One region of the Roseateles sp. NT4 genome, then DNA from elsewhere that is predicted to be linked to it. Evidence: riboswitches for the same ligand, from Rfam matches in the RefSeq annotation. Region 1 holds a riboswitch; the other holds the start of a gene.
What was found. Region 1 has a riboswitch for glycine ahead of ACS5PN_RS26340 (TonB-dependent receptor plug domain-containing protein). Riboswitches for the same ligand answer to the same signal wherever they lie in the genome.

Region 1 (3,189 bases):
GACAGCGCGTCCGGCGCGATCTTCATGCTTTCGTGGCGCAGCTCGAAACCGGCTGCGAAATTGATGGCTCCACCCGGCAGGCGGCCGTATTCGCCCGAGATCTTGCCGTCGACGAAGCTCTGGGTGACCTTGGCGTCATAGCCGATGGAGGGGAAGAGCTTGTCCAGCACCGCGGCGCTGTTGGGCTGGCCGATCTTGTAGCCATTGGGCTTGTTGAAGAAATCGGCGTCCAGCGTGTCCTTGTTGTAGTCGCCGATGACTTCCTTGAAGCCACTGTCGCTGAACAGGCCACGCTGGCGCTGCGTGGTCTTGCCGCCCATCACACCGGCCGCGGTCTCCCAGTCCCAGCCGTTCCAGTCGCCCTTCAGGCCGGCCAGCACGCGGTACTGGTCGGTCTGGACATGGTTGGACTGGCCATCGTCCGAGAAGCGGTAGCGGAACTCGACCTCCTCGCCGGTGTGGTTCAGCGGGTGTTGGGCCGGCAGACCGCGGTAGTAGAAGGTGCGGGCCGCATTGCTGTTGGGGTCACCCCAGACGACGCTGCCCAGGCCGGCGCCGTAGTAGTTGTGCGCGTTCTGGTAGGTGTTTTTGGTGTTGGAGTAAAGCACCTCCGAGAAGCCCTGCAGGTGCTCGGACATCTTCAGCTTGGCCGACACGATGCCGCTGACGCGGTCCGCCGAGGGCTGCACCGAGAAGCGGTCGTAGCGGTCGTACATGCACAAGGTGTTGGACGCGTTGAACAGCTTGCAGCCGGCGATCGGCCCCTGGCCGATGATGTTGCCCGGGTAGCTGTAGCTGGACGGCGTGTCGAAGCCGGGCGAGAACTCCTTGTAGGCCGGGTTGCTGTACTGCAGCACGTCGCGCCAGAAGAAGTCGCCACGGTGGTAGTAGTCGAGGTTGGCCAGGATGTTGAAGCCATCGGTCGCGAGGTTGCCGATGCCGCCCGTGATGGCGGCGGCCTGGTCTTTGAACTGGTGCGACTTCAGCGACTTCTGTGTGTTGGCACTGACCGTGAGGCCCTGGAAGCTGCTGCGCGTGACGATGTTGATGACGCCGGCGACAGCGTCGGAACCGTAGAGCGCCGAGCCGCCGCTCTTGAGCACCTCGACGCGCTCGATGGCGTCCACCGGCAGCGAGTCGAGGTTGGAGAACACCTCGTTGTAGTCGGCCAGCGGATAGGCCGCGATGCGGCGCGAGTTCAGCAGCACCAGCGTGGACTGCTTGCCCAGGTTGCGTAGGCTGGCGCCCGAGCCGCCATTGCCGAAGGAGTTGCCGCCGTTGAGATCGGACAGCGAGTTGCTGTTGAATCCCGGCAGCGTTTCCAGCAGGTCGCGCGTGGTGGCCACGCCGGAACGCTGGATTTCATCGCGCGTGATCAGCGTGATCGGCGTCGCCGTCTCGTCATCGATGTTGATGCGCTTGATGCGGCTGCCGATGACTTCCACCCGCTCGATCTGTTCGGGCCGGGGTGCCTGGGCGGCGGCGGTGAGGGGAATCAGGCCGGCCAGGGCGAGAGCACCGACCAGCGGCTTGAGTGTGTTGCGTTGCATGCGAATTCCTGGAAAGAAAGGGACGAACGCCGCCAAGACGCAGCCGCTGGGGCAGCGCCGGATGGCTTGAGATGAAAGGGGGGTGGTGACGGAGCGCTCGGCGGCGCTCAGGCCGTCACGGCAACCATCAACGGTGGGGACAAGTGCTGGCGGCAGCACGGCATGGCAGTTTTTCCAGCACGGGTTGAACGACCACGAAACGGCCAGGGGCGATGGCCCCTTCGCTGTTTCGCGCCGCTCCCGCTGTCCTCGGTACCTGAGAGATTCACGCGCCGGGGATGAGGCCCGGCGGCGTTTGCTCCTTCGGTGGAGACGTTCGCGGCCTGCTCAGGCCGCGCCGTCCCGCTCTCCAGCGTCGGCTCCTGTGACAAACCAGTTCTGGGCCTGAGCGTGTATGGGAGGTTGCGCCTTCGGCGGCGACCAGGGGCTCATTGTGTGAACCGGGCTGATCGCACTCTCCTGGGATGTCGCCGCGGACGATAGGGACCGCCTCCGTGGGTCAGCACCCTGGTTTACGAGATTGGGGCCTCACCTAGCTTGCAACACCGCCTTCACCTGCGCCAGGGCGCCGGGGTCGTCCAGCGTTGTCAGATCTCCCGGGTCGCGCCCTTCGGCCACGGCCTGCAGGGCCCGGCGCAGCAACTTGCCCGAGCGCGTCTTGGGCAGCAGGGTCACGAAATGCACCCGCGCCGGCCTGGCCACGGCGCCCAGTTGCGAATCCACATGCTTCATGACCTCGCCTTCCAGCGCAAGCGAGGCCTGACCGGGGTCGCGCAGCACGGCAAAGGCGATGGCGACCTGGCCCTTGAGCTGATCCGCCACGCCTACGACGGCGACCTCAGCGACCGCCTTGTGGCCCGAGATGCACTCCTCGATCTCGCGCGTGCCCAGGCGGTGGCCGGCCACGTTGATGACGTCGTCGGTGCGGCCGAGGATGAAGGTGTAGCCATCGGCGTCACGCGTCGCCCAATCGAAGGTCGAGTAGACCTGCCGCCCGGGGACGCTGCCCCAGTAGGTGTTGACGAAGCGCGCATCGTCGCCCCAGACGGTCTGCAGCGCGCCCGGCGGCAGCGGGTGCTCGATGACGAGCACGCCCTTCTGGTCTGCCCCTTCCAGCGTCGCACCGTTGTTCTCGTCGAGCAGCTTCACGTCGTAGCCAAACATGGGCACGCCGGGCGAGCCGAAGCGCGTGGGCACAGCTTCGACGCCCGGGATGTGATGGGCCACGGTCAGCAGCGGCCAGCCGGTCTCGGTCTGCCAGTAGTTGTCGATGATGGGCACACCCAGGCCCTCGGCGATCCAGCGCGCCGTCGGCTCGTCCAGCGGCTCGCCCGCCAGAAAGAGAGCGCGCAGCGACGAGAGGTCGTGGCGCTTCAGCAGGGCCGCGTCATGCTTCTTCAACACCCGCACCGCCGTCGGCGCGCTGAACATCACCGTGACCTGGTATTTCTCGACCAGGCTCCACAGCACCGCGGCGTCAGGGTTGACCGGTGTGCCTTCGTACATCAGCGTCGCCATGCCGTGGATCAGCGGCCCGTAGACGATATAGCTGTGGCCGACGACCCAGCCGATGTCGCTGGTGGAGAAATAGGTCTCGCCGGCCTTGCCGCCAAAGATCCAATCCATGCTGGCCGCCAGC
Region 2 (3,189 bases), on a different contig from region 1:
CGGTGTTCAATCCCGAGGTCATCCGCCGCGAGAACCTGCAGCGCCGCGAGGCCGTGTTCGCCGGTGTTCAAGGCCGCCCTGGCGGCGACGTGAACGCCGACGTGCAGAAGCTGATCAAGAGCACCCAGCTGCCCCCGGGCATCAGCTTCAAGGTGGACGGCGCCGGCAAGCAGCAGGCCGAGGCCTTCAACGGTCTGCTGGCCGCCATGGCCCTGGCCGGCATCTTCATCTACATCGTGCTGGCCAGCCAGTTCGGCAGCTTCCTGCAGCCCATCGCCATCATGGCTTCGCTGCCCCTGGCGCTGATCGGCGTGATGCTGGCCCTGCTGCTGTGGCGCTCGACGCTGAACGTCTTCTCCATGATCGGCCTGGTCATGCTGATGGGCCTGGTGACGAAGAACGCCATCCTGCTGGTGGACTTCGCCAACCACGCCCGCAAGGCCGGGGCGACGATCGCCGATGCGCTGCTGCAGGCCGGCCTGATCCGCATGCGCCCCATCATCATGACGACGGCCGCGATGATCTTCGGCATGCTGCCCATGGCCATCGCGCTGAACGACGGCGGCGAGATCCAGGCGCCCATGGGCCGCGCCATCATCGGCGGCGTCATCACCTCGACACTGCTGACCCTGGTCGTGGTGCCGGTGCTGTACAGCTATCTGACCCGCGAGAAGAAGCCGGCTGTGAAGTCGGCAGCGCGCACGGCAGAGCAGGGCGGCGCCAGCTCGCTGCCGCTGCACGGCATGCCCGGCGCGATGCCGGCCGACAAGGAATAAGTTCTCCCTCGAGCGCGCTCCAGCGCCCCGGGCCGGCCACGCAAGTGGCCGGCCCTTTTTTCTTGTTCCGCCAGCCACGCGAATGACCGGCCCTTTTTCTTTTGGAGTGGCTGCTTTGAGCTTCGGCAAAGCCCTGTCCGCGTAGATCAGGATGCGGCGCTGCATCGCAGCCTCCTAGCATCCGCTTCGACATCCCAGGAGAGTGCGTTCAGCCAGGTTCACACAATGAACCCCTGATCGCCGCCGAAGGCGCAACCTCCCATGCACGCTCAGGCCCCGAACTGGTTTGTCACAGGAGCCGACACTGGAGAGCGGGACGGCGCGGATCAACACCGCGCACGCCCCCACCGAAGGAGCAAATGCCCCGGGCGTTCATCGCGCCGAGGCACGAATCTCTCAGGTACCAAGGACAGCGGGAGCGGCGCGAAACATCCGTGAGGCATGGCCTCGGGGGTTTCGTGGTCGTTCATTCACCGCTGGAGTCGCTGACTCACTGAACCCACCCTCGCACCCCCCGTTGCCGTCGTGACGGTCCAGGCGCTTTCGCGCCGTGCCGCCACACGCCCCTCACCGAAGCCGTGCAAGTCGACACAAGCCGTCGACGTTGCGGCGTCGGCGCCGAGATCTCTGCCGCCACGAAGAACCGTGGCGCCGCGAGAGGCCCGGCTCTTCCTCGAACCCACGAAACGGAGACCTTTGATATGCGAACTGATCGTGATTCGACCCTGCGCCTGCGCAGAGGTATTGGCCTGGCGCTGTCGGCGCTGGCGCTCATGACGGCGCCGGCCGTGCAGGCGCAGAACGTCGGCGCGGCTGCCGTGGCGCGCTTCAAGGCGCCGGACCTCGGCGACCGTGCCGGCGCCCAGGCCGCGGCCGAGCAGGGCCTGGCCGACTATGTGCAGCGCAAGCAGCAGCAAGGCGGCGCCGGCGCCACAGCCTTCGACCTGCCACGGGCTGGCGACCTCGCCAACACACGCATCGCCGGCGGCTTCGAGGTGCACACCATCGCGCCTCAGGACATCGCGGCCGGCCGCAGCGAGTTGCGCCACATGGTGCAGGCCAGCGGCATCTGGCGCTTCTTCGTCAAGGTGGGCACCAGGCCCGTGGGGCTGGTCACCGTGCAGCGCATGGACGGCCGCTGGCAGGCCGTCTCCTTCGGCGGCGCCGGACTCGCACAGGAGCTGTCGGAGCTGATGGCCGAGCATGCCGACGTCGGCGCCGACCACCTGCGCTTCATCCGCGTGCACCAGGCCCAGACCGATCTGCTCGAGGTGGTCTCGCCCACCGACCTGCAAGCCCGCTACGCGCCACTGGCTTCGGCCCGTGCAGCGTTGTCGACCGAGGCGCCAGCCACGACTTCCAAGCTGCTGGACACCTACGAGCTGCTGGAGCCGCTACGCAATGCCGTCAAGCGCAACCTCAATGGCCAGAACTGAGCCATGCCCGCCAACCACTTCAAAGCAACAGGAGCTGCCATGTCCCTGCATCTGAAGCGGGCCCTTGCCGGCCTCGCCATCGCTCTCGCGCTGCCGTTGGCGCATGCCCAGTACCGCCAACTCAATGTGCCCACCAACATCCAGGAGCACAGCCAGTGGTGCTGGTCGGGCTCCAGCAAGGCCGTCATCGGCTTCTTCAAGGCCGCGCCTTCGCAATGCGCCATCGTCAACTGGGCCTTCGGCATCAACTACGCCTGCGGCAACGGCAGCTTCAACTGGAACAGCTACGCCAACCAGCCCAACAGCCTCTACGGCACGAACGGCAGCGTGCAGAACATCCTGTCCAACTGGGGTGTACCGACCTATGCCTACACCTACGCCTCGTCGTGGAACTCCATCGTCAGCGACATCAATGCCAACAAGCCCTTCGTCATCCGCTTCGGCTGGACCAGTGGCGGCGGCCACATCATGGTCGGCACCGGCTACGAGGTCTGGAACGGCTACAGCTACGTCACCTACATGAACCCGTGGCCCGGCGAGGGCAACTCGGAGGATCTCTACAACTGGATGGTCTCGGCCAACGACCACCAGTGGACGCACACGCTTCGCGTGCGCTGATTCAGCTTTTCGTTTTCATCGTTGCAGGAGAGTGCCGGGCCGCGAGGTGCCGGCCGCCGAAGGCGCAGCCTCCCATAACCGCTCAGGCCCCCGTACTGCAACGACTCAATCGCCGTCTGGAGAGACGCCCTCACAAGGGGCGCACCGAAGGAGCAAGGCCCGCGGCAAAACGCCGCGGGCTCAATCTCTCAGGTAACAGGGACAGAGGGAGCGGCAACCGCAGCGTCAACCACGCTGCGCTGCGGCATCTCCTGGAGTTCCTGCAATGAAAGTCATCGTCCTCGGCGCCGGCCTGCTCGGCGTCACCTCCGCCTATTTCCTGCGCCAGCAGGGTTTCGACGTCACCGTCGTCGACCGCC

Region 2: it holds a riboswitch for glycine, as region 1 does, so the genes downstream of both, ACS5PN_RS03180 (hypothetical protein) here and ACS5PN_RS26340 (TonB-dependent receptor plug domain-containing protein) in region 1, are expected to answer to the same signal.

Annotation. Positions count from the first base shown of each region.
Region 1 covers NZ_JBPZGZ010000005.1:73,684-76,872, reverse strand. Annotated here, with positions in the region: gene ACS5PN_RS26340 (TonB-dependent receptor plug domain-containing protein) at 1-1,550, opposite strand, end outside; glycine riboswitch at 1,792-1,905, opposite strand; glycine riboswitch at 1,914-2,022, opposite strand; gene ACS5PN_RS26335 (propionate--CoA ligase) at 2,079-3,189, opposite strand, start outside.
Region 2 covers NZ_JBPZGZ010000001.1:689,531-692,719, forward strand. Annotated here, with positions in the region: gene ACS5PN_RS03175 (efflux RND transporter permease subunit) at 1-776, shown strand, start outside; glycine riboswitch at 962-1,070, shown strand; glycine riboswitch at 1,081-1,189, shown strand; gene ACS5PN_RS03180 (hypothetical protein) at 1,478-2,212, shown strand; gene ACS5PN_RS03185 (C39 family peptidase) at 2,252-2,830, shown strand; glycine riboswitch at 2,937-3,045, shown strand; gene ACS5PN_RS03190 (D-amino acid dehydrogenase) at 3,096-3,189, shown strand, end outside.